DNA from 4 places in the Enterobacter quasiroggenkampii genome. Region 1 is predicted to be linked to each of the others. Evidence: predicted binding sites of a transcription regulator. Region 1 holds the regulator's gene; each other region holds the start of a gene.
The links. The regulator PurR, encoded in region 1, represses purine synthesis genes. The targets are predictions, from matches to a motif close to CANGCAAACGTTTGCNTG.

Region 1 (7,808 bases):
GGGAGAATTCAGTGGTGCCAATCCCAAAAGCGCCAATCGCCAGGGCCAGCAGGGGAAAATTGATTTTCATGCGTCAACTCCGGATGCCGTGTCATGTGGTGACACAGAACAAAGAAGCGGAAAGCATGACATCAATCACAAAAAATGAGAAGTTAACAAAATGGCAAAAGATTTTTGCCTTAGGAGTAACAATCGGGGTGAGCGGGAGGGAGAAGGCTCTCCCTCCGCGTAAATCAGTGCAGTGCGGCCGTCAGACCCGCCGCGACAATCAGAGCCAGCACAACAACGGTGGTGAACAGCGAAAACTTCAGATCGGAACTCATCAATTTTTCTCCTTTTAATCCCCCCACGAAAAGTGAGCCTGCTCATTTTTGCATAATTTACGTCAAAAATCTTCCTGGATTTAGGCTGATAAACACTTTACCTCTTCCCCTTTTCATCAAGATAGGACAAAATTCCACGCTAAATTTATTAGCGTACCGGCCATTGACCCCCTCCTGACGTCCCGTGTCGTTTTCCCGGCGTGCCGCAATTCAAGATTGCGTGATAAGGGTGAGAGAAGGCAAACGTTTACCTTCAAGTTTTTCAGGAGTTTAGGATATGGTCTGGAGTGACATTTAATGGCAACAATTAAAGACGTAGCAAAACGCGCAAACGTTTCCACTACAACCGTATCACATGTAATTAACAAAACCCGCTTCGTGGCGGAAGAGACGCGCAACGCCGTCTGGGCAGCGATCAAAGAGCTGCACTATTCGCCAAGTGCGGTTGCGCGCAGCCTCAAGGTTAATCACACCAAATCCATTGGATTGCTGGCCACCAGCAGTGAAGCGGCCTATTTTGCCGAGATCATTGAAGCGGTAGAGAAGAACTGCTTCCAGAAAGGCTATACCCTGATTCTGGGCAACGCATGGAACAGCATAGAAAAACAGCGTGCCTACCTGTCGATGATGGCGCAGAAGCGCGTGGATGGCCTGCTGGTGATGTGTTCCGAGTACCCGGAATCCGTGCTGTCGATGCTCGAAGAGTATCGCCATATCCCCATGGTGGTCATGGACTGGGGTGAAGCGCGCGCGGACTTCACCGACTCCGTTATCGACAACGCCTTTGAAGGCGGTTACATGGCGGGTCGTTACCTGATCGAACGCGGTCACCGCGAGATTGGCGTGATCCCGGGTCCGCTGGAGCGTAACACCGGCGCGGGCCGTCTGGCCGGTTTTATGAAAGCGATGGAAGAAGCGCTGATCACCGTGCCGGAAAACTGGATCGTGCAGGGCGACTTTGAGCCGGAATCAGGCTACCGCGCAATGCAGCAGATCGTTTCCCAGCCGCACCGCCCGACCGCCGTTTTCTGCGGGGGTGACATCATGGCCATGGGTGCGCTCTGCGCCGCCGATGAGCTGGGTCTGCGCGTACCGCAGGATATTTCCGTGATCGGGTATGACAACGTGCGTAACGCGCGCTTCTTCACCCCGGCGCTGACAACCATTCACCAGCCAAAAGATTCGCTGGGCGAAACGGCCTTCAATATGCTGTTGGACAGAATCGTCAACAAACGCGAAGAGTCGCAGTCCATTGAAGTTCACCCACGCCTGATTGAACGCCGTTCCGTTGCGGATGGTCCGTTCCGCGACTACCGTCGTTAATCCCTTGACGGGGCCAGCTACGCTGGCTCCCGTAACCATTCCCGGTTTAGCGTTTCGCTGTCTCCCAGATAATCCAGCAGCCAGGCCATGGCGGGCGAGACATCATTTTGTTGCCAGGTCAGGCAGCAGGCCGCGTCCGGGAACGGATTCTCCAGCGTCAGTTCAACCCATTCTCCGGTATCGATGCGCGGACGCGCAAAATGAACGGGCACCATCGCGACGCACAGCCCGGCGCTGAGGCACGTCGCCGACGATTCCCAGTCAGGAGCCACCACTCGCCGCTGGTTGTCCAGAAGCCAGGTGATACGCTTGGGCAGTGAACGGGACGTATCCTCCAGCACCAGCGAGGGCCAGTTACGCAGCGTATCGTCGCTCAGCGGCCCGTCCATCGCCGCCAGGGGATGATCGCGTGCCACCACGCATTTCCAGCTCAGCATCCCCATGTCGCGAAAGGCGTAACGTCCCCCAACCGGGATCGCCTGCGTGGCGCCAATCGCCATCTCCGCCCTGCCGTCCGCCAGCGCATCCCACACCCCGTTGAACACCTCCTGCGAGACCCGCAGCTCAACGTCAGAGAAATGACGATAGAAATCCACGATCATCTGCCGGGTGCGTTCCGGCTTCACGATGTTATCCACCGCGATGGCGAGATGTCCCCGCCAGCCGTTGGCGATCTGCTGGCACTGTTCGCGGGTGATCTGCATTTTTTTGATAACAGAACGCCCTTCCTTCAAAAACCACGCGCCTGCGGGCGTTAATTCCACGTCGCGATGCCGCCGTTCAAACAGCGGAACCGCCAGCCATTCCTCAAGCTGACGCACCGTGTAGCTAATGGCCGAAGGGACGCGGTGCAACTCCTGCGCTGCACCGCTAAAGCTGCCGTTACGCGCAACAGCATCGACCACTTCAAGAGAATAATCTGACCACATTTTCTGCCTGCAAAAAATTTGAATGCACCCGCCAAATATTAGCGTTTCACAAGCCGCTTTGCACTCCCTACACTCTGCGCCAACGTACACCTGCCTCCTCAGGAGAATAAGAGAATGCAACCCAGGAAAGGATTTTTAGTCTGGCTCGGCGGCTTAAGCGTGCTGGGCTTTTTGGCCACCGACATGTACCTGCCCGCGTTTGCCGCGATGCAGGAAGACCTGCAAACCCCTGCGGCGGCCATCAGCGCCAGCCTGAGTCTGTTCCTTGCCGGTTTTGCTTTCGCGCAGCTCCTGTGGGGACCGCTCTCGGATCGCTTTGGCCGTAAACCGGTACTGCTGCTGGGTCTGGCCATTTTTGCCGTGGGCTGTCTGGGGATGTTGTGGGTGCGCGATGCTACCTGGCTACTGGTGCTGCGCTTTATTCAGGCCGTGGGCGTCTGTGCTGCGGCGGTGACCTGGCAGGCGCTGGTGACCGACTACTATCCGGCTAACCGCACAAACCGTATTTTCGCCACTATTATGCCGCTGGTGGGTCTTTCCCCTGCCCTGGCTCCGCTGCTGGGCAGCTGGATCCTCGCGCACTTTGACTGGCAGGCCATTTTTGCCACGCTGTTTGCCATCACGCTGGTGCTGATGCTGCCGGCGTTTGCCCTTAAACCCGCGCATAAAAAAGAGGCGCATGCCGACGCGAAGCCGATTACCTTTACCTCCCTGCTGAGCGCCAAAGCGTATCGCGGGAATGTCCTGATTTATGCCGCCTGTTCGGCCAGCTTCTTCGCGTGGCTCACCGGCTCGCCGTTTATTCTGCACGATATGGGCTACAGCCCGGCGGCCATCGGTCTGAGCTATGTTCCGCAGACCATCGCGTTCCTGGTGGGCGGGTACGGCTGCCGCGCGGCGCTGCAAAAATGGGAAGGCCAGCAGATGCTGCCATGGCTGCTGGTGCTCTATGCGCTGAGCGTCATCGGTACCTGGGCCGTCGGGTTTATTCCGGGCGCGGGCCTGGCTGAAATTTTGATTCCCTTCTGCGTGATGGCCGTGGCGAACGGGGCGATTTACCCGATCGTGGTGGCACAGGCGTTACGTCCGTTCCCGCAGGCGACTGGCCGCGCCGCCGCGCTGCAAAATACCCTGCAGCTGGGTCTGTGCTTCCTGGCAAGCCTGGTGGTTTCGGCGCTGATTGCGACGCCGCTGTTAACCACCACCAGCGTGATGCTGGTCACCGTTGCGCTGGCGGTATTGGGTTACCGCATGCAGGCTTCCGCGCAACGTGAGCAGGATAGCGGTGCGCAGGTGGAAACCTCGCATGCCTGATTGCGCCAGAAATCATGTTACATTTCAGTGATTAGGTTGCTAACAATTTTCTATTGAATCACCAAATTTTGAGGCCTATACTAAATTTGGTTCGATTAAATACGATAAATATTAAGTGTTAACGGGAGCCGGAGTGCTCCCGTTTTACCATGGAAGGCATTTCGGCAAGGGTTATCTCCCTTCCTCTGTTCTACGTCGGATACTAGCCTCGCGGTATTTACCGTGAGATTTCTCACAAACCAAAAAAAGCGTCTACGCTGTTTGAAGGTTCTGATCACATCAGGGTGATGGAGAAGCTATGAGTTCATCGTGTATAGAAGAAGTCAGCGTTCCGGACGACAACTGGTCCCGGATCGTCAGTGAACTGTTAGGTCGAGCAGGCATCACTATCAACGGATCTTCGCCATCCGATCCCCAGGTTAAACATCCCGACTTTTTTAAACGCGTGTTGCGGGAAGGGTCGTTAGGCCTGGGAGAAAGTTATATGGACGGCTGGTGGGAATGTGAACGGCTGGATATCTTTTTTGCCAGCGTGTTGCGTGCCGGTCTGGAAAATCAACTCCCCCGCAATCTGAAAGACACTCTGCGTGTCGCCTCTGCCCGACTGTTTAACTTGCAAAGTAAAAAACGCGCCTGGATCGTCGGCAAAGAGCATTACGATCTCGGCAATGACCTGTTCAGCCGCATGCTGGACCCTTTCATGCAATACTCCTGCGCCTACTGGAAAGACGCGTCGACGCTTGAGGAAGCACAGCAGGCCAAGCTGCGTCTGATCAGTGAAAAACTGCAGCTACAGCCCGGCATGCGCGTGCTGGATATCGGCTGCGGCTGGGGCGGGCTGGCGTATTTTATGGCGAAGCACTATGGCGTCAGCGTGGTCGGCGTGACGATCTCAGCGGAACAGCAAAAAATGGCGCGAGAGCGCTGTCAGGGTCTCGATGTGGATATCCGGCTGCAGGACTACCGTGACCTGAACGAGCAGTTCGACCGGATCGTTTCCGTCGGCATGTTCGAGCACGTGGGGCCAAAAAACTACGATACCTACTTTGAGGTGGTGGATCGTAATCTGAAACCGGACGGGCTCTTCCTGCTGCACACCATCGGCTCTAAACGGACCGACAATAACGTTGACCCGTGGATCAATAAATACATCTTTCCGAATGGCTGTTTACCGTCCGTTCGCCAGATCGCCAACGCCAGTGAATCCCATTTCGTGATGGAAGACTGGCATAACTTTGGCGCGGACTACGACACCACCTTAATGGCGTGGCATGAACGTTTCCAGAAAGCCTGGCCCGAGATTGCGGACAACTATTCAGAACGATTCAAACGGATGTTTAGCTATTATCTGAATGCCTGCGCGGGGGCGTTTCGCGCACGGGATATTCAGCTCTGGCAGGTGGTATTCAGCCGGGGGATTGAACACGGACTGCGTGTCGCACGCTAAAAAAATAACCCCGGATAGCCGGGGTTATTTTTTATTCTTCTTCTGCGGTCTTTATTATTGCGGCTTCTTTAGCTGCCAGCACGCGTTCAACCGTATCCACCACCGCCTGGGTTTGCGGATCGATTTCGATATTCACACGATGCCCCAGTTTTTTGGCGCCCAGCGTGGTGCGCTGCAGCGTTTCAGGAATTAAATGCACGCAAAAACGCGTTGGCGTCACTTCTCCCACCGTCAGGCTAATCCCGTCAATGCCAATAAATCCTTTATAGAGGATGTATTTCATTAATGACGGGTCCTGCATTTTAAACCAGATTTGACGGTTATTTTCCGAGGTCACGATTTTCGCCACTTCGGCAGTGGTCATGATATGCCCCGACATCAAATGGCCGCCAATCTCATCGCTGAACTTTGCCGCGCGCTCAACGTTGACGGTATCGCCTACCACCAGCTCGCCCAGGTTAGTGATCCGCAGCGTCTCTTTCATTAAATCAAAGCTAATCTGGTTGCCGTTAATTTCGGTCACGGTCAGGCAGCAGCCGTTATGGGCAATCGAGGCGCCGGTTTCGATGCCCTCAAGCATATATTCCGGCAGCTCAACAACATGAGTACGGAAATTAGGTTTTTCATCAATGGACACCACTTTGGCAGTGCCCTGCACAATACCAGTAAACATGCTTACAACTCCTGTTTTTTCCGAACGGTGATGACACCGTTTAATCCCTCCACAATAACAGTTGGAAAAACAGGTTGCCAGCGGAGCGCATTTTCTGGCGATTTTTTCACTAGATAAATAGCTAAAGCCCGCTACAATAGCTGGCACCCCCCTGCATTTTCTTCTTGCTGCCCGTTTCGGCGGCTTTTTTAGTCTCTCAAATAACTACAAAATAAAGGTGTTCACGTGCAGAAGTACATGAATGAAGCGCGCCAGTTATTGGCACTGGCTATACCAGTGATCGTCGCGCAAGTGGCCCAGACCGCAATGGGATTTGTGGATACGGTAATGGCAGGTGGCTACAGCGCCACCGACATGGCGGCCGTGGCTATCGGCACGTCAATCTGGCTTCCGGCCATCCTGTTCGGTCACGGTCTGCTGCTCGCGCTCACGCCTGTTATCGCTCAGCTCAATGGCTCAGGCCGTCGAGAGCGCATCGCCCATCAGGTTCGCCAGGGTTTCTGGCTGGCAGGGTTTGTCTCCGTGCTGATCATGGTGGTGCTCTGGAACGCGGGCCATATCATTCGCGCTATGCATAATATTGACCCGGCGCTGGCGGACAAAGCCGTGGGCTATCTGCGCGCGCTGCTCTGGGGCGCGCCGGGCTACCTCTTTTTCCAGGTGGCGCGTAACCAGTGTGAAGGCCTGGCGAAAACCAAGCCCGGCATGGTGATGGGTTTTATCGGGCTGCTGGTCAACATCCCGGTTAACTATGTCTTTATTTATGGTCATTTCGGGATGCCGGAGCTGGGCGGCGTCGGCTGCGGCGTGGCGACGGCAGCCGTTTACTGGGTCATGTTCTTCTCGATGCTTACCTTCGTGAAGCGCGCCCGCTCAATGCGCGATATTCGTAACGAGAACAGATTCAGCACGCCGGACTGGAGCATCATGACGCGTCTGGTGCAGCTAGGGTTGCCGATTGCCCTTGCGCTGTTCTTTGAGGTGACCCTGTTTGCCGTGGTCGCCCTGCTGGTCTCCCCGCTGGGCATTGTGAACGTCGCCGGGCACCAGATTGCGCTGAACTTCAGCTCCCTGATGTTCGTCCTGCCGATGTCGCTGGCTGCGGCAGTGACGATCCGCGTGGGCTTCCGCCTGGGACAAGGCTCGACGCTCGACGCGCAAACCGCCGCGCGCACCGGACTGGGCGTCGGCGTCTGCATGGCCATTTGCACGGCGCTTTTTACCGTCGCGCTGCGCGAGCAAATTGCCCTGCTCTATAACGACAATCCGGAAGTCGTCGCGCTGGCATCGCACCTGATGCTGCTGGCCGCGATTTACCAGATTTCGGACTCCATTCAGGTGATTGGCAGCGGCGTGCTGCGCGGCTATAAAGACACGCGCTCCATTTTCTTTATCACCTTCATCGCCTACTGGGTGCTGGGTCTGCCGTGTGGGTATATTCTGGCCCTGACCGACCTGGTGGTGGACCGCATGGGACCGGCGGGGTTCTGGATGGGCTTTATCATCGGCCTGACGTCGGCGGCGATTATGATGATGATGCGCATGCGCTTCCTGCAGCGCCAGCCATCCACGATCATTTTGCAACGCGCTGCACGTTAAATACGCAGTAGCCGCCACCCGGCGGCTACTTTCTCTTCACTTTGCGCGGTAATACAGCAATCGCGTGAAATCAGAGAGAAAATTGCATTTTCCCTCTTGCCACCTCGGTGCTGTGCCGCTAATATTCGTCCCCGTTGTCACCGACAACACGTTGCGTTCATAGCTCAGTTGGTTAGAGCACCACCTTGACATGGTGGGGG
Region 2 (7,808 bases), 1.9 Mb from region 1:
TCGGGTCAAACAGATGCAGCGAGCCGTAGATAAACTCGCTGGCGTTCATCGACAGACGGCCCTCCTGGCTCTGCCAGTCGCCTTTGCTTAGCGTCAGGTTGCGCAGGCTTAAATCGAGATCGGTCACCGCCCAGTCCGGGCCCTGAAGCCGGGCGTCGGTCACATCCAGACGACCAATCTGCAGAGAGGGGATAGTGGCCAGCGGCGCGAAGAACGCGGTCAGCGTTTTATCGCTCTGCAGGCGGATTTCGTTCAGGCGCATGGTGTCGATAATCCAGCTCCCGTCGGCGTTGCGCAGGGCGGAGCCGGTGAGTGAGCCGCGGGCCATATCGGCACCAATCGTGTTCAGCACCACCTCCTTGCCGTTAAGCTGGCCCTCGATCAGCACGTTGGTGGCCGGTACGCCGTTCAGAGTCAGCGAGCCTGCGCTCATCTGGATCTGCGCGTGATTACCCAGCACGTTGCCCGCTTCCGGCTGCCATGGGCTGACGCCGCCCGTCACCTTCTGCGCGCTCAGATCCCATTCGGTATTCGGGCTGTTGAACGCCATGTTGTTCAACTGCAGACGATCGGCCTGGAAAGGCAGCGGCGCGGTCTGCGGGGAGAGATTAAGCGTGCCGTCGAACAGGGTGATGGTGTCCACGTGCAGCGGATCGGTTATCTGGCGGCTACTCAGGCCGATATCCACTTTTTTGGCTACCAGGGTGGCGGGTTTTCCGTCCCGACCGAAGGTAACGTTTTCCAGAATGAGGTGGGAAGGCGACGAAAAGCGGTGATTCATCTTGTCGAAACTGAGTTCGTAGTCGGTATTCACCGTTACCCAGCTGCTGACCTGAGCCGCACCCCAGCGGGTCTGGAGCAGAATATAGAGCGCCAGCATCACAATGAGCAGGGCTACCAGAAGATAGACGAGTAGCTTTCCAATAAATTTCATGGTCTTCCATCCCGCAAAACGCACATAAGGGAGTTATGCACGATTTATGCGCAATCCTCAAGGCGGGAATGGTGTAATTAGATGTCACGGCAGGCATTGACTGCCTGCCGTGAGAGAAATCAGTTTTTCTCAGGCGGGAAAACGAGGTTCAGCACGATAGCGGTGATACCGCCTGCGGCAATGCCGGAAGAGAGCAGGTTTTTCACCCAGTCCGGGGCAAACTGCAGGATCAGCGGCTGCTGAGAAACGCCCAGACCGACGGCCAGCGAAAGCGCAATAATCATGATTGCGCGGCGGTTCAGCGGCTCGCGGGAGACGATACGCACGCCGGAGGCCGCGATCGTCCCGAACATCACCAGCGTTGCGCCGCCCAGCACCGGCTCCGGAATGTGCTGTACAAAGCCGCTCACCGCCGGGAACAGGCCGAGGACGATCAGCATCAGCGCCACCACGAAGCCAACGTAGCGGCTGGCCACGCCGGTCAGTTGGATCACGCCGTTGTTCTGACCGAAGCAAGAGTTCGGGAAGGTGTTGAAGACCGCAGAGACAAACGAGTTGAGGCCGTTCGCCAGCACGCCGCCTTTCAGGCGCTTCATGTACAGCGGGCCGGAAACGGGCTGCTCGGAGACGTCGGAGGTGGCGGTGATGTCGCCGATGGTCTCCAGAGAGGTGATCATAAAGACCAGCATCAGCGGCAGGAGCAGGCCCCAGTCAATGCCCAGACCGTAGTACAGCGGCGTGGGGACGGTGATCAGCGCGCTGTTGGTCGGCGCGGTGTTTTCCGGCAGCATACCCAGCGCCCAGGCCAGCAGGTAACCCGCCGCCATAGCGATCACCAGCGAGGCGACGCGCAGGTAAGGGTTACGCTGACGGTTAAGCAGAATAATGATGGCCAGCACGACGCCTGCCAGCAGCAGGTTTTTCGGCGCGCCGAAGGTGTGGTCGCTCATCGCGGCATAGCCGCCACCGATGGAGGTAAGGCCCACCTGAATCAGCGACAGGCCGATAATCATCACGACGACGCCGGAAACCAGCGGGGTGATAACGCGGCGAGCCAGATGCAGAACGCGGGAGATCACCATCTCCGTACAGCTGGCCAGCATCAGCGTGCCGAACAGCGCCGCCATCATGGTCGGGACATCCGCGCCGCCGGTTTTCAGGGCCGTACCGCCCATGATCAGGGGCGCCACGAAGTTAAAGCTGGTGCCCTGAATCGACAATAATCCCGACCCCACCGGACCCCACGCTTTAATTTGAATAATCGAGGCCACGCCGGAGGCGAAGAGAGACATGCTGATAATGTGCTGCGTGTCCTGCGCCGGTAAGCCGAGCGCCTGGCAAATCAGCAGCGCCGGGGTGATCACCGCAACAAACATCGCCAGAAGATGCTGGCAGGCGGCGAAAAGCGTCTGCGGCAGCGGCGGGCGATCTTCAAGGCGGTAAATCAGTTCGCTATTTTGCTTCTGCGCAATCGGTTGCGCATCAGGCGACTCTATGGTGTTAACGGACATCGGCGGCAATCCCACGGTGGAAAAGCGGGCATTTTATCTGACCACCTGGTAAAAGCAAACGATTGCCAGCAAAAAAAGGCAAGAAAATCTGCCGCTGTGAGCAGGTTTTCTACAACGCATCGGGAAAAAAAATTACACTTTTTGCGCCGGGGGCTCATGAAGAGCGCAAACCGGCCCAGGATAACGCCGCGTGTGTAGGGAACACGCGCAAAAAAGGAGCCTTCTATGATTCATCTCGATACGCTGTCGACACTCGTTGCCGCAACGCTGGTTTTACTGCTTGGTCGTAAGCTGGTACATAGCGTTTCCCTTCTGAAGAAATACACTATTCCTGAGCCTGTCGCCGGTGGTCTGCTGGTGGCGCTGGCCCTGCTGGTGCTGAAAAAAAGCCTGGGCTGGGAAATCGATTTTGATATGTCCCTGAAAGACCCGCTGATGCTGGCCTTCTTTGCCACCATCGGCCTGAACGCCAACCTGGCGAGCCTGCGGGCGGGCGGTAAGGTGCTCGGTGTATTTTTGATTGTGGTGGTGGGGCTGCTGCTGATGCAAAACGCCATTGGTATCGGGATGGCGTCGCTGCTGGGACTGGATCCGCTGATGGGGCTGCTGGCAGGGTCGATTACCCTGTCAGGCGGCCACGGTACCGGGGCCGCGTGGAGCAAGTTGTTTATCGAGCGCTACGGGTTTGAAAACGCGACGGAAGTGGCGATGGCCTGCGCGACCTTTGGTCTGGTGCTGGGTGGCCTGATTGGCGGCCCGGTGGCTCGCTATCTGGTGAAGCACTCCACCACGCCGGACGGCAGGCCGGACGATGAGCTGGTGCCGACAGCATTCGAAAAGCCGGACGTCGGGCGCAGTATTACCTCGCTGGTGCTGATTGAAACCATCGCGATGATCGCCATCTGCCTGACCGTGGGCAAAGTGGTTGCGCAATGGCTGGCGGGCTCAGCGTTTGAGCTGCCAACGTTTGTCTGCGTGCTGTTTATCGGGGTGATCCTGAGCAACGGTCTGGCGCTAATGGGCTTCTACCGCGTGTTTGAACGGGCGGTGTCAGTGCTCGGCAACGTCTGCCTGTCGCTGTTCCTGGCGATGGCGCTAATGAGCCTCAAGCTGTGGGAGCTGGCCTCGCTGGCGCTGCCAATGGTGGCGATTCTGGCGGTGCAAACCCTGTTTATGGCGCTGTACGCCATGTTTGTCACCTGGCGGATGATGGGCAAAAACTATGATGCGGCGGTGCTGGCGGCGGGTCACTGCGGGTTTGGTCTGGGGGCCACCCCAACGGCTATCGCCAACATGCAGGCGATCACCGAACGCTTCGGGCCTTCGCACATGGCGTTTCTGGTGGTCCCGATGGTCGGGGCGTTCTTTATTGATATCGTCAACGCGCTGGTGATTAAGCTGTACCTGATGCTGCCGATGTTTGCCTGAATCAGGCGTTGGAATAGCGTTCGGTTTCCGGCATCCAGCGCTCAATTAACGCTGCCGCCTGTTCGGGGTAGCGTTCATGAATGTGGCGGGCGAGGCGCTGAACCTCGGGGATCATGGCCTGATCGCGCAGCAAATCCGCGACTTTGAATTCCGCGTTCCCCGTCTGACGCGTGCCCAGCAGTTCACCGGGGCCGCGGATCTCAAGGTCTTTTTGCGCAATCACAAAACCGTCGTTACTGTCGCGCAGCACCTGCAAACGCATCTGGGCGGTTTTCGAGAGCGGGGCTTTGTAGAGCAGGACGCAGTGGGACGCTACCGCGCCACGGCCAACGCGTCCGCGCAGCTGGTGGAGCTGGGCCAGGCCCAGGCGCTCCGGGTTTTCGATAATCATCAGGCTGGAGTTCGGGACGTCCACGCCCACTTCAATCACCGTCGTGGCGACCAGCAAATGTAACTCGCCCTGCTTAAACGACTGCATCACCGCCTGCTTTTCGGCAGGCTTCATGCGTCCGTGAACCAGGCCCACGTTCAGCTCCGGCAGCGCCAGCTTAAGCTCTTCCCACGTGGCTTCGGCAGCCTGCGCTTCCAGCAGTTCCGACTCTTCAATCAGCGTACAAACCCAGTAGGCCTGACGCCCTTCGTGGGTGCAGGCGTTGCGCACGCGATCGATGATATCGCTGCGACGCGTGTCAGGAATGGCAACCGTTGTGACCGGCGTACGGCCAGGGGGGAGTTCGTCGATGGTGGAGGTATCCAGATCGGCGTAAGCCGTCATCGCCAGGGTGCGCGGGATCGGCGTGGCGGTCATGATCAGCTGATGCGGGTGGAAGCCCTGCTGCAGTCCCTTTTCCCACAGCGCCAGACGTTGATGCACGCCGAAGCGGTGCTGTTCATCGATAATCACCAGCGCAAGGCCGTTGAACTGCACCTGCTCCTGGAAGATAGCGTGCGTGCCGACAATCATCTGCACCTGCCCGCTGGCGATGGCCTCCTGTTGCGCAAGGCGCGCTTTGCCTTTTTGCTTTCCGGCAAGCCAGCCGACTTCAATCCCGAGCGGTGCAAACCATGCGCGGAAATTGTTGGCGTGTTGTTCCGCCAGCAGTTCGGTCGGTGCCATCAGCGCGACCTGTTTGCCATGGGCAATCGCGCGCAGGGCGGCCAGCGCGGCAACCAGCGTTTTACCGGACCCCACGTCGCCTTGCACCAGGCGCATCATCGGCACGTCGAGCGCCATATCACGTTCAATCTCGGCGGTGACGCGCGCCTGTGCGCCGGTGGGTTTAAACGGCAGGGAGGCCAGCAGCTTATCTTTGAGCTCATCACGCGGGCTTAATGGCTGGGCATGGAAACGCTGCGCGCCGGCGCGCAGCGCCAGCATGCTCAGGTTATGGGCCAGTAATTCCTCAAGGATAAGACGCTGTTGAGCGGGGTGTTTGCCGCTTTCTAAGTCGCTGAGCTGCAGCGTTGGCGGCGGGCGGTGCAGGGTACGCAGCGCCTCGGGCAGGCTCATCATGCCCTGTGCCAGCTCGGGCGGCAGCAGCTCGGTAATGGCGCAGGTATCCAGCAGCTCCAGCGCCTGATCGGTGAGCTTACGCAGCGTTGCCTGCTTGATGCCTTCGGTCGTCGGGTAAACCGGGGTGAGCGTCTCCTGCATCTCTGGCGTGCTGAGATCGCCCTGCACGCGGTACTCGGGGTGGATCATCTCTGCGCCATATTTCCCGCGTTTGGCTTCGCCATAGGCCAGCACCCTGCGGCCCGTTGCCAGGCTGTTTTTCATCGCCGCGCTGAAGTTGAAGAAACGCATGGTGAGAATGCCGGTGCCGTCGCTGATCTGGCAGGTCATCATCCGGCGTCCGCCGAAGGTGATGTTGCAGTTCAGGACTTCGCCTTCAACGGTGGCGTAAATGGCGGGAAGGAGATCGCCAATCTTGTAAAGCTGGGTGCGGTCTTCGTAACGCAAGGGGAGGTGAAGCAGGAGATCCTGCACCGTGTGCAGGCCAATTTTAGCCAGCTTATTGCTTTGCGCCGCGCCCACGCCCGTCAGGCTGTTGAGCGGGATGGCATCCAGCAGGCGGCCTTTCATCGCTTACCCGGCGTACTGCATAGTGGCCCACCACTCGGCATCGGCTTCAATTTCGCCCTGCGCGTTGACGTGGGGGTAAGGCAATTTTTTCTGCTTCGCAACGCGAGCCAGCACCGGATAGCCACCTTCAAACAGCAGGCGCTGCTGTTCCTCTTCCGGCAGCATGCTGTTGCTGCGCTCGTACATGCCGGCGTTCTGACGCTGGCGCTGCGCTTCATACAGAATGAGCGCGGAGGCCACGGAGACGTTGAGTGACTGGACCATGCCAATCATCGGAATGATGATGTCCCGATCCGCCAGATCCAGTGCTTCCTGGGTGATCCCGGTTTTCTCCTGACCCATCAAAATGCAGGTCGGGCGGGTGTAGTCGATCTCGCGGAAATCCACGGCCTTAGGGGACAGGTTGGTGGCAAGGATCTGCATCCCGCGCCCTTTCAGGTGTGATACGGCTTCGCCAATTGTCTGGTGAGATTTGACGGAAACCCAGCTGTTACTGCCTGCCGCCGCAGAGACCATGGTTCGCATCCGGTGACCCGGCCAGACGGCGTGCACTTCATGCACACCAACGGCATCGGCGGTACGAACGATAGCAGAGACGTTATGCGGTTTATGGACCTGCTCCATGCAGACCGTCAGGTCAGGCTGACGCCTGGCGAGCATTTCGCATATCCGCGCGTAACGTTGTGAATTCATGCCGCTAGTTTCGGTTACGGGTGACTTTAATCACGTCCGGCATGACGCGGATCTTGCGCATAATATTCGCCAGATGCACGCGGTCTCGGGCGGTCAGACGAATAAAGGCGCTGTATACGCGGCCATCTTTTTCTTCCGTATTCAGGCTTTGAATATTGGAAGACGCCGTGTTGATCGCTGCCGTCAGGTTCGCCAGGGCACCCTGATGGTTGAACATATCCACCTTAATTTCGGTGATAAATTCCTGCGCGGTCTCTTTATCCCATTCGACCGCCATAAACTTCTCGGCCTCTTTCTGGTAGCCGCGGATGTTACGACAGGATTCATGGTGGATAACCAGCCCTTTACCCGGGCTGACGTGCGCAATAATCGGGTCGCCAGGAATTGGACGGCAACATTTTGCGAAGGTGATCAGCACCCCGTCCGCGCCTTTAATCGGCAGATGTCCGTGGCCTGGCGTAGCTGCAGGCACGGCTGTCGTGTCGCCTTGCTGCAGGTTCTTCGCCACCACCACGCTCATGGCGTTGCCGAGGCCGATCTCTGCCAGCAGGTCGTCAAGCGACGCGAGCTTCATGCGCTCCAGCTCACGCTGGACGTTCTCCTGCGGGATTTCAGCCAGCTTGCGACTGCCGCCCAACGCGTGGTTGAGAAGACGACGCCCAAGGCTGACGGAATCATCACGCTTGAGGTTTTTCAGCAGTTGGCGAATTTTGGCGCGTGCTTTAGAACTCACGACAAAGTTCAGCCAGGCCGCGTTCGGACGTGCGCCCGGCGCGGTAATGATTTCCACCGTCTGACCGCTGGAGAGCGGCTGAGACAGCGGGTAAGGCTGTCTGTCGACGCGCGCGCCCACGCAGGCATGGCCGATATCGGTATGCACGGCGTAAGCGAAGTCGACCGGTGTTGCGCCCGCAGGCAGTTCGACAATGCGGCCTTCTGGGGTGAAAACGTAAATCTCATCCGGGAAGAGATCGGATTTCACGCTCTCGATAAATTCAAACGAGCTACCCGCACTCTGCTGAAGTTCCAGCAGGCTCTGCATCCAGCGCTGGGCGCGGATTTGTGCGGTCGTGCTGCTTTCGCCACCGTGCTCTTTATAGGCCCAGTGCGCGGCCACACCCATCTCTGCCATCTGGTCCATGTCTTCGGTACGAATTTG
Region 3 (7,808 bases), 1.6 Mb from region 1:
GTTAAGGCCAATTTTTGTCAGCTTCCAGCCAAAGTTACGCGCCACAAGTCCGGACGCGCCGATGCCGGTCAGAATGATTCGCCGCGCGCCGCGCAGCATCGCCACGCTCTCCAGCAGCTTCTCTTCCGTATTCACATCAAGCGTCGCATGCATGGCCGCCACGTTCTCTTTGATCAGCTTTTCGCCGACCAGCCGCATCGGATCGTCTCCGCGGATCTGATTATGCACCGGCATGGACTGCGGATTGGGGTTACTGACCAGCGCTTCACTGATCGCCAGCTTGAGGGCGGGGAATCCCTTAAAGCCAATCTTCTGCGCAAATTTCACCACGCTGGACTGGCTCACGCCGGCTTCACTCGCCAACTGCTGCGAACTGAGATGGCGCGCGTGATCGGGTTGAGAAAGCAGAAAATCCGCCAGCTTCTTGTCGCTTTGGGCAAAGCCTGCGTAGCGCTGGCGAATGCGAATTAAACAGTTCATACGGTCTCCTGGCGAAAATGTGATTATCTGCGCAAATACGGATTTTGCTCGCCTGAATGAATTTTATATTCCATTATAGTGTGATTATTATGAATTAAAAATTCTTGAGGTACAAAAATGAATCTTGGCTCACTTGTTTCTGAAACGCGTAACCCGCAAACCATGGATCTGGATGCGCTCTCCACCCTGGAGCTGGTTAACCGCTTTAATCAACAGGATACGCTGGTCGCGCAGGCAGTGAAAGAGACATTACCTGAGGTGGCGAAAGCGGTGGATGCGGCGGCGGAAGCCCTCAAGGCCGGTGGACGCATTATTTACATGGGGGCGGGGACCAGCGGGCGTCTTGGGGTCCTTGACGCGTCAGAATGTCCGCCAACCTTTGGGGTGCCGCATGGTCTGGTGGTTGGGCTGATTGCCGGTGGACCCGGTGCGCTGCTGAAAGCCGTTGAAGGGGCGGAAGATAACAAACAGCTGGGCGAGGATGACCTGAAGGCGCTGAATTTGACGGCGAAGGATCTGGTGGTCGGGCTGGCGGCATCCGGGCGCACGCCGTACGTGATTGGCGGGCTGGAATACGCTAACCAGACCGGCTGCACGACGGTTGCCATCTCCTGTAACCCAGGCTCACCGATTGCACAGGTGGCCGCTATCGCTATCTCTCCGGTGGTTGGGCCGGAAGCGCTCACAGGCTCCACGCGCCTGAAATCCGGGACCGCGCAAAAGCTGGTGCTCAATATGATCTCCACCGGCGCGATGGTGAAGTTCGGCAAGGTGTATCAGAACCTGATGGTGGATATGCAGGCCACCAACGTCAAGCTGGTGGACAGAGCCTGCCGCATGGTGATGGAGGCGACGGGCGCAGGCCGTGAAGAGGCGGAAGCGGTGCTCAAACAGACCGATCACGATGTTAAGCCTGCCATTCTGATGATCTTAAGCGGGCTGGATGCGGCGAGCGCGAGAGCCAAACTCGATGCGCATAACGGCTTCTTACGGGCGGCATTAGAAAACTAACAGAGGCGTGTATGGACAAAACAGCAGCGCTCGCCAGCGGTATCCTGCAGGGGATCGGTGGGGAAAAAAATATTCAGCGTCTCGAAAACTGCATGACGCGGGTACGCGTCGAGGTGCATAACGACGACCAGCTTGACGTGCCACGTCTGAAGCAACTTTCCGGCGTCAGCGGCTACGTGAAACAGGGTCAGCAGCATCAGCTGATCGTCGGCCCGGGGAAAGCGGCGCAGGTTGTCGATGCCATGCGGGCGCTGATGGGCGTTAGCGCGAGCGTGTCGATTGACGATGCTGAGCGCACCAAAGCGCAGGTGAAGGCCAAATATAAAGCCCCGATGAGCGACGCGCTGCGACAGCTGGCTAACGTCTTCATTCCGCTGATCCCGGCGTTTATTGCTTCGGGCCTGATCACCGGGATCATCAATATCCTCAAGCGACCGGATATTGTGGGGGATTTCGCCACGCAGTATCCGAACCTGCTGGGGATTCTCGGGATCTTCGGCAGCGCGGTGTTCGCCATCATGAACATTCTGGTCGGGGTCAATACTGCGAAGGTGTTTGGCGGATCGCTGGCGATGGGCGGCGTGATGGCGGGCATCTTGTCCAGCCCGCAGCTGGCGCAGATCACGCTGTTTGGTGAGGCGCTCCAGCCCGGCCGCGGCGGGGTGATTGCGGTGCTGCTGGTGGTCATCCTGATGTGCTGGATTGAGAAAAGGCTGCGCGCGGTTCTGCCAGGCTCGATTGAGCTGATTCTCAACCCGCTGCTGACTACGCTGATTACCGGTAGCGTAGCGATTGTCGCCCTCCAGCCGTTAGGCGGGTGGATCTCTGAAGCCATCGCCCACGGTGCGTCGCTGGCGATTGACCGTGGCGGCCTGTTAGTGGGCGCGGTGCTGTCGGGTACTTTCCTGCCGCTGGTGCTGACCGGCCTGCATCAGGGGCTGGTACCGATCCACGTCGAGCTGGTGCAGGCGCATGGCTATAATGCGCTGCTGCCTATCCTGTCGATGGCGGGGGTAGGGCAGGTCGGCGCGGCAATTGCGGTACTGATGAAAACCCGCAACGCGCGTCTGAAAAAGGTGATTAAAGGCGCACTCCCGGTCGGCCTGCTCGGTATTGGCGAGCCGCTGATTTTTGGCGTCACACTGCCGCTGGGTAAACCGTTCCTCGCGGCCTGTCTGGGCGGCGCGGTAGGCGGGGCGCTGATCAGCTACTGGAAGGTCGCAACCGTTATTACCTTTGGCATTTCGGGTTTACCGCTGGCATTAACCATCGTGACCGGAAAAGTGATGCTCTATCTGTTAGGCTATTTAGTAGCGGTGATCGCCGGGTTCCTGTTTACCTGGCTATTAGGATTCAACGACCCAGAGGAGTAAGGTTTGGCAAATCACGCGCGTCGCGTTGTCTTTTTCGACCTGGATGGCACGCTGCATCAGCAGGATATGTTTGGTACGTTTATGCGTTACCTGCTGCGGCGTCTACCTCTGAATGCGCTGCTCGTGCTACCGCTCTTACCGGCGATCGGTATCGCGCTGCTGGTGAAAGGCCGTGCGGCGCGATGGCCGATGAGCCTGCTGCTGTGGGGATGTACGTTTGGGCACAGCGAAGCGCGGCTTAAACAGCTGGAGCAGGATTTTGCGCACTGGTTTCGCGGCCACGTCGCCGCCTTTCCGGTGGTGCAGGCGCGCCTGACCGGCTATCTCGATGCGAATGATGCGGACATCTGGCTGATTACCGGCTCCCCGCAGACGCTGGTGGAGCAAGTTTATTTTGATACCCCCTGGCTTCCGCGCGTGAATCTTATTGCCACGCAAATTGCCCGCGGCTACGGCGGTTGGGTGCTGACGATGCGCTGCCTGGGGCATGAAAAAGTGGTCCAGCTGGAGAAACGCATCGGTACGCCGCTGCGCCTGTACAGCGGCTACAGCGACAGTAAACAGGACAACCCGCTGCTCTATTTTTGCCAGCACCGCTGGCGCGTTACGCCATCAGGTGAACTCCAGCAACTCGAATAGTCTTATCCATAATCGGCGTGTATAATGCGCCCCGCTTTTCGACTGGAGTATCAACCGTTGTCCAACCCTGAACTCGACCATGAATACTGGATGCGCCATGCGCTGACGCTGGCTCAGCGTGCCTGGGACGAGGGCGAAGTGCCCGTGGGCGCCGTGCTGGTCCACAATAACCAGGTGATTGGTGAAGGATGGAACCGCCCCATTGGTCGCCACGATCCTACCGCGCACGCCGAAATCATGGCGCTTCGTCAGGGCGGTCTGGTGCTGCAAAACTATCGCCTGCTTGATACCACGCTGTATGTGACGCTTGAGCCATGCGTGATGTGTTCCGGGGCGATGGTGCACAGCCGGATCGGGACTCTGGTCTTTGGGGCGCGGGATGAAAAAACCGGCGCGGCCGGTTCACTGATGGACGTGCTGGGTCACCCGGGGATGAACCACCAGGTGAAGACTATCGGCGGGGTGCTTGCACCAGAGTGTTCGGGGCTATTAAGCGATTTCTTTCGAATGCGCCGTCAGCAGAAAAAGCAGCAAAAGGCAGAATTGAAGCCGTCGGACGATTAAGCTCGTCCGGCGCCACGACAGGGTAGCTTTGGGCCAGCTGTTTGGCCTCTGTCGCCTCTTTCTCTTTCTCCAGCAGATACCCGACCAGGCTAATCTGATATTTACGGATATTTTCCACGTAGGCGTAGGCTTCATGCCCGCGCGCGTAGCCGTACGTCAGCTTGTTATACCATGGCTTCTGGCTCAGCAGCGGCAGCCGCTGCTTTACGTCTGACCAGCTGTCCGGGTTGCCTTTTGTTTTTGCCGTCAGCGCTCGCGCATCCAGCATATGCGCATAGCCCATATTGTAGGCCGCCAGCGCGAACCAGACCCGCTCCTCTTCCGGCACCGTTTCCGGGACTTTGGCCATCATATCCTGCAGGTAGCGCGCGCCGCCGCTGATGCTCTGTTCCGCATCGGTACGGTCATTGACGCCCAGGCTCAGCGCGGTATTTTTGGTTAACATCATCAAACCACGTACGCCAGTCGGAGACGTTGCCTGGGTATCCCAGTGGGATTCCTGATACGAAATAGCCGCCAGCAGTTTCCAGTCAATTTCCTGGGCGTATTTTTCGAACAGCGGCTGCAGGTCTGGCAGGACGCTGTCTACCGCACGCAGGAAGCTGCGGGTGTCAACGTAGTCAAAGTCATCACCATGCCCGAGGTACTTCTCCTCCAGGCGCGCCAGCGTACCGTCTTCATTCATGGTGTTGAAGAAATCGAGCATCGCGGCAGAGAGGGTCTGATCGTCATCGAGCTGAGTAAACCAGGTCACAGGCTGCTCGTCGGTGACGTCCAGCGCCACGGCGATTTCAGGATGCACCCGCTGGAACAGGCTGATCGCGACCGAATCGGCGATGGTGTAGGGGACTTTCTGATCTTTTACCTGCTCCAGCAGCTCCGTCGTGCCGAGTTTCGCATCCACTGTCCAGCTCAGGTCCGGATATTTCTTCTCCTTGAGCTCACGCAGATCGTCAATTACCACGTGACCGGGGGCAATCGTCAGCTGCCGATCGTTAATCGAGGCCAGCGAGCGCGGGCGCAGGCTCCCGACGCGATAAACCAGCTGCTGCGAAACGGAGTAGTAGGTCGGGCCTGGCTGGTAGTTTTTGCTGCGCTCGCTGTTATACACCAGCCCGGCGGCAAGCATATCGGCATCGTCGTTATCGAGGTCATCAAACAGCTGGTTGATATTCTGACGGACGGTGATTTTTAGCTTCACGCCAAGATAATCGGCGAACTGTTGTGCCAGTTCATAATCCAGACCAATGATTTTGCCGTTGATGTCGCTGTAAATCAGCGGAGAGTTAAGGGTACTGACGCGCAATTCCCCCCGCTCCTGAATGGCGGCGATACGGTTTTCGGCTTTGCCGATCCAGGGGAGGGAAGGCCAGAGGGCCACTGCCAGCAGCAACGTTACAATGCCGATGAGCAGATAATTAATCTTTAATTTTTTCAATTAGTTAATTCTCTGCGACGCCGGTTGCCTCAGTCTGCTGTAGCCATGTTAACAATAAGGTTTGCCATTGAATGAGCGGCATTTTGCGTAAACTTGCGCCACTTGGCAACCAATTAGAGAGACAGGTCACATCTATTGTTAAATCTCTTCGTCAATTTTATTTCGACGCAAACGGTTTCGTCGGCGCTCAGGATTCTCTATAATGACGCCCGTTTTCCCCCCTTGCGCACACTGTAAGCGCCCCGGCGCTTCGAAGACGAGAGACTTATGATGGAAATTCTGCGTGGTTCGCCTGCACTGTCTGCCTTCCGTATTACCAAACTGCTGGCACGTTTTCAGGCGGCCGACCTTCCGGTAAGCAATATTTACGCTGAGTATGTCCATTTTGCTGACCTGAATGCCCCCCTGAATGCAGAGGAGCGCGTACAGCTGGAACGCCTGCTCAAGTATGGCCCAAGCCTCAGCAGCCATACGCCAACCGGCAAACTGATCCTTGCGACGCCGCGTCCGGGCACCATCTCCCCCTGGTCTTCCAAAGCCACCGACATCGCCCACAACTGTGGCCTGAGCCAGATTAACCGTCTGGAGCGCGGCGTGGCGTACTACGTGGAAGCCTCTACCCTGAGCGACGCGCAGTGGCAGGCGGTTGCGGCTGAACTGCACGACCGCATGATGGAGAGCGTGTTTGCCTCTCTCGATGACGCGCAGAAGCTTTTCTCCCACCATCAGCCTGCGCCGGTACAGAGCGTGGACCTGCTGGGGCAGGGCCGTCAGGCACTGATTGACGCCAACCTGCGTCTCGGCCTGGCGCTGGCAGAAGACGAAATCGACTACCTGCAAGATGCGTTCGTTAAGCTCAACCGTAACCCGAACGACATCGAACTCTATATGTTCGCGCAGGCGAACTCTGAGCACTGCCGTCACAAGATTTTCAATGCCGACTGGATTATTGACGGCGAACAGCAGCCAAAGTCGCTGTTCAAAATGATCAAAAACACCATGGAGCAAACCCCTGACCACGTGCTGTCTGCCTATAAAGACAACGCCGCGGTGATGGAAGGTTCCGAGGTGGGCCGCTTCTTCGCCGATCGCGAAGCAGGGCGCTATGACTTCCATCAGGAGCCCGCGCATATCCTGATGAAGGTTGAAACCCACAACCACCCGACCGCGATCTCCCCGTGGCCGGGTGCGGCGACCGGCTCCGGCGGTGAAATCCGTGACGAAGGGGCGACCGGTCGTGGTGCAAAACCCAAAGCGGGTCTGGTCGGTTTCTCCGTCTCCAACCTGCGTATCCCGGGCTTTGAACAGCCGTGGGAAGAAGATTTCGGCAAGCCAGAGCGCATTGTGACCGCGCTGGATATCATGACCGAAGGCCCGCTGGGCGGCGCGGCGTTTAACAACGAATTTGGTCGTCCGGCGCTGAACGGTTACTTCCGTACTTATGAAGAGAAAGTGGACAGCCACAACGGCGAAGAGCTGCGCGGCTACCACAAACCGATCATGCTGGCGGGCGGGATCGGCAACATCCGTGCCGATCACGTGCAGAAAGGCGAGATCGTCGTCGGCGCGAAGCTGATCGTGCTCGGCGGCCCGGCGATGAACATCGGTCTGGGCGGCGGTGCGGCCTCTTCGATGGCCTCCGGCCAGTCTGATGCGGATCTCGACTTCGCGTCCGTGCAGCGTGACAACCCTGAGATGGAGCGTCGCTGCCAGGAAGTGATCGACCGCTGCTGGCAGCTGGGCGATGCTAACCCGATCCTCTTTATCCACGACGTGGGCGCGGGCGGTCTGTCCAACGCCATGCCGGAGCTGGTGAGCGACGGCGGTCGCGGTGGCCGTTTCAACCTGCGCGATATCCTGAGCGATGAGCCGGGCATGAGCCCACTGGAAATCTGGTGTAACGAATCCCAGGAGCGCTACGTGCTGGCCGTTGCGGCGGATCAGCTGCCGCTGTTTGACGAGCTGTGCCGCCGCGAGCGCGCGCCGTATGCCGTCATCGGTGAAGCGACCGAAGAGCAGCACCTGACTCTGAGCGACACCCATTTCGACAACCAGCCGATCGATCTGCCGCTCGACGTTCTGCTCGGTAAAACGCCGAAGATGACCCGCGACGTGCAGACCCGTAAAGCGGCGGGCAAAGCGCTGGATCGCCAGGGCATTACCGTAGCTGAAGCCGTTAATCGCGTGCTGCACCTGCCAGCTGTCGCGGAGAAAACCTTCCTGGTGACCATCGGCGACCGTACCGTGACCGGTATGGTATCCCGCGATCAGATGGTTGGCCCGTGGCAGATCCCGGTGGCAAA
Region 4 (7,808 bases), 840 kb from region 1:
ATCAAGGTGATGGCGAGCATCGTTCAGGATCTTGAAAAACAGGGGTATATGGTTTTTCTCGGTCAGCCCCAGAACGACCATGACCATCTTGAGCGCTGCCTGCTGTCGTTTAAGCAGCAGGGCGTCGCAGGGGTGATTTATCTGGCCTCGGATACCCGCACCGCCACCCTCCCGGAAAAGATTCGCCACTGCCCGCTGCCGCTGGTGGTGGTCTCGCAGTCGCTGCTGGATGAAAAATGCAATCTGGTGATGCGCGATAACCGACAGGCGGCCAGTCTGGCGGTGCGTTATCTTATCGAGCGCGGTCATCGTAATATCGCCTACATTGGCGGACGCGAAGGCTGCCTTATCCGCGAACAGCGCCTGCTCGGTTTTCGCAGCGCGATGACGCAAAACGGGCTGGTCTGGCGCGATGAATACTCTCCGGCCTGCAGCGATGACACGCTGGCCGCGGGTTTCGCGACCCGCCAACTGCTGGAAAAAAACAATACCATCACCGCCCTGCTCTGCCACTCGCCGGATGCCATGATCGGCTCCATCTCCGGTATTCATCAGGTCGGGCGTACGGTGGGTAAAGATGTGTTTCTGACGCAGCAGGTCGCTCTGGTCGGTTTCGAAGATATGCTCCACGTTAACCTCACCTCGCCCTCGTTTACCTACGTTTCGTCCGCCAGCGAAGAGACGGGGCGTCAGGCGGCCGGGCTGATTATTCGCACGCTGAAGGAGCCGACGCTGCAAACCCAGCGCATTACGCTTTCCGGGCAGCTTATCGCACGCGAGTCGGCGTAAAATCAGAATTTCGCACAGGTTTTTTAGCGTGGAATGACTGCTATATTTCCATGATTTGCCATGGATAATCACAATGCCTACCGTCATTACACACGCTGCTGTTCCGCTTTGCCTGGGCTTAGGCCTGGGGACAAAAGTTATCCCACCCCGCCTGCTGTTTGCCGGCATTGTTCTCGCCATGCTGCCGGACGCCGACGTGCTGGCGTTTAAGTTCGGCGTCGCGTATGGCAACGTTTTCGGCCATCGCGGCTTTACCCACTCCCTGCTGTTTGCCTTCGTGGTGCCGATACTTTGCGTACTGACTGGCCGACGGTGGTTCAGGGCCAGCCTGACGCGGTGCTGGCTGTTTTTAACCGTGTCACTGCTGTCGCACAGCCTGCTGGATTCGATTACCACAGGCGGGAAAGGCGTCGGCTGGCTGTGGCCGTGGTCGGATGAACGCTTCTTTGCGCCGTGGCAGGTGATTAAGGTCGCGCCGTTTGCGCTCTCACGCTATACCACGCCGTACGGGCATCAGGTGATTATTTCAGAACTGCTGTGGGTGTGGCTGCCGGGGGTCGTGCTGATGGGAATGTTGTGGTGGAAAAGAAGGTAAAAAAAAAGCCGGGTGGCGGCTGCGCCTTACCCGGCCTACTTTTGCCTGTAGGCCCGGCAAGCGTGAGCGCCTCCGGGCGTTACAGACTTACTTACGGCGCCAGGTGGTGCCCTGTGGGCCGTCTTCCAGAATAATACCCATCTCGGTCAGACGGTTACGCGCCGCATCTGCCGCCGCCCAGTCCTTCGCCTGACGCGCTTCCAGACGCGCTTTGATCAACGCTTCAATTTCCGCCACTTCACCGTCATCCGCCTGCGCACCGCTCTGCAGGAACGCGTCCGGCTCCTGCTCCAGCAGGCCAAGCACGGCAGAGAGCTTACGCAGATGGGACGCCAGCGCATTCGCCGCGGCCATATCTTCTGACTTCAGGCGGTTCACTTCGCGCGCCATGTCGAACAGCACGGAGTAGGCTTCCGGGGTGTTGAAGTCGTCGTTCATCACCTCAACAAAGCGCGCTTCGAACGCTTCGCCGCCTGCCGCCGGAACAGACTTGTCGGTTCCGCGCAGCGCGGTGTAGAGACGCTCCAGCGCCGAGCGCGCCTGCTTCAGGTTCTCTTCGCTGTAGTTCAGCTGGCTGCGATAGTGGCCGGACATCAGGAAGTAGCGCACGGTTTCCGCGTCGTAGTATTTCAGCACGTCGCGCACGGTAAAGAAGTTACCCAGCGATTTCGACATCTTCTCGCGGTCAACCATTACCATCCCGGAGTGCATCCAGTAATTTACGTACTCGCCGCCGTGGGCGCAGGTGGACTGAGCGATTTCGTTTTCGTGGTGCGGGAACATCAGGTCTGAGCCGCCGCCGTGAATGTCGAAGTGCTTGCCCAGCTGTTTGCAGTTCATCGCAGAACATTCAATGTGCCAGCCCGGACGGCCTTCGCCCCACGGGGATGGCCAGCTTGGCTCACCCTCTTTGGACATCTTCCACAGCACGAAGTCCATCGGGTTACGCTTCACGTCAACCACGTCAACGCGGGCGCCGGCCTGGAGCTGATCCAGATCCTGACGGGAAAGCGCACCGTAGGTTGGGTCCGTCGGCACGGAGAACATCACGTCGCCGTTGTCGGCAACATACGCATGACCGCGGGCGATCAGCTTTTCGGTGATCTCGATGATTTCGTGAATATGGTGGGTCGCGCGCGGCTCGCTGTCCGGACGCAGAATATTGAGGGCGTCGAAGTCTTTGTGCATCTCAGCGATCATGCGATCCACCAGCGCGACAAAGCTTTCGCCATTTTCATTGGCGCGCTTGATGATCTTATCGTCGATGTCGGTGATGTTGCGCACGTATTTCAGGTTGTACCCCAGAAAACGCAGGTAGCGTGACACCACGTCGAAGGCGACAAAGGTACGGCCATGGCCAATGTGACAGAGATCGTAAACCGTAATACCACACACGTACATGCCGACTTCCCCGGCATGGATAGGTTTAAATTCCTCTTTTTGGCGCGTCATTGTATTAAAGATTTTTAACATCGAAGATTCCATGTAAACACGTGTGTGGTTGAAAACCGGCTATTCTACCCGTAATTCAAACCCGAAGCAGCACACAATGCAAGGTGATCGCATCCTGTGGTTATGCTATAACAAGCCCCTATAGATGACCCGAAGGCGGGTCGACGTACCACAATAACGGAACAGGATGCAAAAATGGTTACTTTCCACACTAATCATGGCGATATCGTAATCAAAACCTTTGATGACAAAGCGCCTGAAACAGTTAAAAACTTCCTGGACTACTGCCGCGAAGGTTTCTACAACAACACCATTTTCCACCGCGTGATCAACGGTTTTATGATCCAGGGCGGCGGTTTCGAACCTGGCATGAACCAGAAAGCCACTAAAGAGCCGATCAAGAACGAAGCGAACAACGGCCTGAAAAACACCCGCGGCACGCTGGCGATGGCACGTACTCAGGCGCCTCACTCTGCTACTGCACAGTTCTTCATTAACGTGGCGGACAACGACTTCCTGAACTTCTCCGGCGAAAGCCTGCAGGGTTGGGGCTACTGCGTATTCGCAGAAGTGGTTGAAGGTATGGACGTAGTTGACAAGATCAAAGCCGTCTCTACTGGCCGCAGCGGTATGCACCAGGACGTTCCAAAAGAAGACGTTGTGATTACAAGCGTGACTGTCAGCGAGTAATTGGTGGCGACACTCTTTATTGCGGATCTTCATCTGCAAACAGAAGAACCGGCGATAACCGCCGGTTTTCTGCGTTTTTTACGCGGTGAAGCGAAAAGCGCCGATGCGCTGTACATCCTGGGCGACCTCTTTGAAGCCTGGATTGGCGACGATGATCCTAACCCGCTGCACCGTGAAATGGCCGACGCCATTCACGCGCTGGGGGATTGCGGCGTCCCCTGCTACTTCATTCACGGCAACCGTGATTTCCTGATCGGCAAGCGCTACGCCCGTGAAAGCGGCATGACGCTGCTGCCGGAAGAACAGGTGCTCGACCTCTACGGCCGCAAGGTGCTGATCATGCATGGCGACACGCTCTGCACCGACGATACCGGCTACCTGGCGTTTCGCGCCAAAGTCCACACCCCGTGGATCCAGAAGGTGTTCCTTGCCCTGCCGCTCTTTATCCGCAACCGCATCGCCGCCAGAATGCGCGCAGGCAGTAAAGCCGCCAACAGCAGCAAATCCATGACCATCATGGACGTCAATCCACAGGCGGTCGTGCGGGTGATGGAAAAGCATGACGTTCAGTGGCTCATCCACGGTCATACCCATCGTCCTGACGTGCATTCCCTTATCGCCAACGGCCAGTCCGCACACCGCGTGGTGTTAGGTGCCTGGCACACCGAAGGCTCCATGGTCAAAGTCACGCCTGAGGGTGTGGAGCTGATCGCGTTTCCGTTTTAAGCCCTCTTCATATCATTCTATTTTTTTGAACAATAACGGCAAATTGTTTCGATTTTAATCAACCCGTGGTCGGCCTATTATTTATCACATCAGGGCAACACGCCCTATCCCAGACAAAACACTTAAGGAATACGACCATGAAATCCATCAAAACTTTCGTTGCAGTTGCGGCTCTCTCCCTGGTTTCTTTCGGTTCTTTCGCGCAGAGCGTGAGTGCAACCGCCTCTACCCTTGACCGCGCAGAAGCGAAAATCGCTGCACAGGCTGCTGAACAGGGCGCGTCTTACAAAATCACCAGCGCGAAGGTCGACAACCGCGTGTATATGACCGCAGAACTGACGAAATAATGATTGCCCTTCGACAAAAACAGACCGCCAGAATGCGGTCTGTTTTGTTATGAATTGATGGCAACAACGGCTCAAGATTTAACCGCGCAACCGTTTTCCTTGCCCGTATAACATGCTATTCTCTGTGCCCTCGAAAGCAGTGTGTTTCGCACCACAGGAGTTTTAAGACGCATGTCTTCCCGCAATAATCCGGCGCGTGTCGCCATCGTGATGGGGTCCAAAAGCGACTGGGCTACCATGCAGTTCGCCGCCGAAATCTTTGACATCCTGAATGTTCCGCACCACGTTGAAGTGGTCTCCGCGCACCGTACACCGGACAAACTGTTCAGCTTCGCCGAAAGCGCCGAAGAGAACGGTTATGAGGTGATCATTGCCGGTGCGGGCGGCGCAGCACATCTGCCGGGCATGATTGCCGCCAAAACCCTGGTGCCGGTGCTGGGCGTCCCGGTACAAAGCGCCGCGTTAAGCGGTGTGGACAGCCTCTACTCCATCGTTCAGATGCCGCGTGGCATTCCCGTCGGCACGCTGGCGATTGGTAAAGCGGGTGCCGCCAATGCCGCCCTGCTGGCCGCGCAGATCCTGGCGACGCACGATAAAGACTTACATCAGCGTCTGGCGGCGTGGCGTAAAGCCCAGACCGACGAGGTGCTGGACAATCCAGACCCGCGGGGTGCCGCATGAAGCAGGTTTGCGTTCTCGGTAACGGCCAGCTAGGCCGCATGCTGCGTCAGGCTGGCGAACCGCTGGCGATTTCCGTCTGGCCCGTCGGCCTGGACGCCGAGCCGGAAGCGGTACCGTTCCACCAGAGCGTCATTACCGCTGAGATCGAACGCTGGCCGGAGACCGCCCTGACCCGCGAGCTGGCGCGTCATAACGCCTTCGTTAACCGCGACGTGTTCCCAATCATTGCCGACCGTCTGACGCAAAAGCAGCTTTTCGACAAGCTGGGCCTCGCAACCGCACCGTGGCAACTCCTGTCTGATAAAAACGAGTGGAACGACGTCTTCGCCATGCTGGGCGAGCTGGCGATCGTGAAGCGCCGCGTGGGTGGCTACGACGGCCGCGGCCAGTGGCGCCTGCGCGCAGGCGACACCGCCGAGCTGCCGGATGATTGCTACGGCGAGTGCATTGTTGAGCAGGGCATTAACTTTAGCGGTGAAGTGTCGCTGGTTGGCGCGCGTGGACATGACGGGCACACCGTCTTTTATCCGCTGACGCATAACCTGCATCAGGACGGCATTCTGCGCACCAGCGTGGCCTTCCCGCAGGCCAATGCTGACCACCAGGCGCAGGCGGAAGAGATGCTCTCTGCCATCATGCACGAGCTCGGGTACGTGGGTGTGATGGCGATGGAGTGCTTTATCACCCCGTCTGGTCTGCTGATCAACGAGCTGGCACCGCGCGTGCACAACAGCGGCCACTGGACGCAAAACGGCGCCTCCATCAGCCAGTTCGAGCTGCACCTGCGCGCAATTACCGACCTGCCGCTGCCGCAGCCGGTGGTCAACAGCCCGTCGGTGATGATCAACCTGATCGGAACCGATCTGAACTACGACTGGCTGAAGCTGCCGCTGGTGCACCTGCACTGGTATGACAAAGAGGTTCGTCCGGGTCGTAAGGTTGGCCACCTGAACCTCAACGATAGCGACACGGGACGTCTGAGCGCCACGCTGGAAGCCATGATCCCGCTCCTGCCGCCGGAATACGCGAGCGGTATTGTCTGGGCACAGTCAAAGCTTAAATAGTTATCCCTCCGCCGGGGAGTTGACCTCCTCTTTCCCCGGCGTACAATTCCCGCCCATTGCTGCTTAGCTTTCTTCTGGAATAACCATGAACGATGGAACGGACTATCGCGCGATCCTCGCGTCCGATACCCCTTTAATCGACGTTCGCGCGCCGATCGAATTTGCCCAGGGCGCGATGCCAGCGGCAATCAACCTGCCTTTAATGAATGATGACGAGCGCGCCGCCGTCGGCACCTGTTATAAACGTCAGGGACCGGACGCCGCGCTGGCGCTCGGCCATCGCCTGGTGAGCGGCGACACGCGTGAGGCCCGCATCAACGCCTGGCGCGAAGCCAGCCTTGCCCATCCTGCGGGCTTTCTCTGCTGCGCGCGCGGCGGCCAGCGCTCGCATATCTCGCAGGCCTGGCTGAAAGAGGCGGGTATCGACTACCCGCTGATCCGCGGTGGCTATAAGGCCCTGCGCCAGACGGCAATTCAGGTGACCATTGAGCAGTCGCAAAAGCCGATGGTGCTTATTGGCGGCTGTACCGGGAACGGTAAAACCCTGCTGGTGAAGCAGCATGCACAGGGTATCGATCTGGAAGGACTCGCGCACCATCGTGGCTCGTCATTTGGCCGCACGCTGACGCCGCAGCTTTCCCAGGCCAGCTTTGAAAATCACCTTGCGGTTGAGCTATTGAAAAAAGACGCCGCGCGCTGGGTGCTGGAAGATGAAGGCCGGATGATTGGCTCTAACCACCTGCCAGCCTGCCTGCGCGACCGCATGGTTGAAGCCCCTATCGTGGTGGTAGAGGATCCGTTTGAGATCCGTCTTGAACGTCTGCGCGAAGAGTATTTCGACCATATGTGGGCGGATTTTTCTGCCGCCTACGGCGAGGAAGCAGGCTGGAAAGAATACAGCCAGTACCTGCATCACGGCCTGTTCGCCATTCGTCGCCGCCTGGGGCTGCAGCGCTTTGCGGAATTTACCGCGCTGTTAGATTCCGCGCTGTTGGAACAGCAACGATCTGGCCGCACGGACGCGCACCTCAGCTGGCTTGTACCGCTCCTGAACGACTATTACGACCCGATGTACGGCTATCAGCTGGAGAAAAAGGCGGAAAAGATTGTCTATCGCGGGACGTACGAAGAAATTGCTGAGTGGCTTGATCGCTGAAAAATAAAGCCGGGTGGCGGCTACGCCTTACCCGGCCTACGCGTACTGTTGTAGCCCCGGTAAGCGCAGCGCCACCGGGGAACAGACGGCTTAGAAGTCGTAACGCAGACGCACCAGGTTCATGTCGCCCAGGTTGTCGGTGCTGGAGGTGAACACGTGTTCGTAATCCACGCGGAAACCGTAATCCAGCTGGAAGCTGATACCCACGCCGTTGTCGATGCGCTGGTAGTTACGGCCGTTCACGTACTCAATGCGGTCACCCATGAAGTAAGGCTGGATGGATTTAACCGCATACTGACCGATTGGGA

Region 2: the regulator PurR is predicted to act here: its motif matches at 2,497-2,514, upstream of gltS (sodium/glutamate symporter).
Region 3: the regulator PurR is predicted to act here: its motif matches at 5,670-5,687, upstream of purL (phosphoribosylformylglycinamidine synthase).
Region 4: the regulator PurR is predicted to act here: its motif matches at 4,683-4,700, upstream of purE (5-(carboxyamino)imidazole ribonucleotide mutase).

Annotation. Positions count from the first base shown of each region.
Region 1 is NZ_CP143745.1:2,555,585-2,563,392, reverse strand. It holds gene V1572_RS12280 (MFS transporter) at 1-70, opposite strand, end outside; gene V1572_RS12275 (YnhF family membrane protein) at 234-323, opposite strand; gene purR (HTH-type transcriptional repressor PurR) at 621-1,646, shown strand; gene punR (DNA-binding transcriptional activator PunR) at 1,664-2,575, opposite strand; gene punC (purine nucleoside transporter PunC) at 2,690-3,889, shown strand; gene cfa (cyclopropane fatty acyl phospholipid synthase) at 4,188-5,336, shown strand; gene V1572_RS12250 (riboflavin synthase) at 5,368-6,009, opposite strand; gene mdtK (MdtK family multidrug efflux MATE transporter) at 6,235-7,608, shown strand; tRNA gene V1572_RS12240 (tRNA-Val) at 7,762-7,808, shown strand, end outside.
Region 2 is NZ_CP143745.1:676,436-684,243, forward strand. It holds gene V1572_RS03265 (AsmA family protein) at 1-934, opposite strand, end outside; gene xanP (xanthine/proton symporter XanP) at 1,054-2,445, opposite strand; gene gltS (sodium/glutamate symporter) at 2,671-3,873, shown strand; gene recG (ATP-dependent DNA helicase RecG) at 3,875-5,956, opposite strand; gene trmH (tRNA (guanosine(18)-2'-O)-methyltransferase TrmH) at 5,960-6,649, opposite strand; gene spoT (bifunctional GTP diphosphokinase/guanosine-3',5'-bis pyrophosphate 3'-pyrophosphohydrolase) at 6,654-7,808, opposite strand, start outside.
Region 3 is NZ_CP143745.1:4,125,702-4,133,509, reverse strand. It holds gene V1572_RS19660 (MurR/RpiR family transcriptional regulator) at 1-480, opposite strand, end outside; gene murQ (N-acetylmuramic acid 6-phosphate etherase) at 598-1,491, shown strand; gene V1572_RS19650 (PTS transporter subunit EIIC) at 1,503-2,864, shown strand; gene yfhb (phosphatidylglycerophosphatase C) at 2,868-3,503, shown strand; gene tadA (tRNA adenosine(34) deaminase TadA) at 3,528-4,067, shown strand; gene mltF (membrane-bound lytic murein transglycosylase MltF) at 3,955-5,505, opposite strand; gene purL (phosphoribosylformylglycinamidine synthase) at 5,773-7,808, shown strand, end outside.
Region 4 is NZ_CP143745.1:1,711,399-1,719,206, reverse strand. It holds gene malI (Mal regulon transcriptional regulator MalI) at 1-789, shown strand, start outside; gene V1572_RS08170 (metal-dependent hydrolase) at 863-1,384, shown strand; gene cysS (cysteine--tRNA ligase) at 1,472-2,857, opposite strand; gene ppiB (peptidylprolyl isomerase B) at 3,032-3,526, shown strand; gene lpxH (UDP-2,3-diacylglucosamine diphosphatase) at 3,530-4,252, shown strand; gene V1572_RS08150 (YdgH/BhsA/McbA-like domain containing protein) at 4,390-4,599, shown strand; gene purE (5-(carboxyamino)imidazole ribonucleotide mutase) at 4,771-5,280, shown strand; gene purK (5-(carboxyamino)imidazole ribonucleotide synthase) at 5,277-6,344, shown strand; gene mnmH (tRNA 2-selenouridine(34) synthase MnmH) at 6,430-7,500, shown strand; gene V1572_RS08130 (porin) at 7,591-7,808, opposite strand, start outside.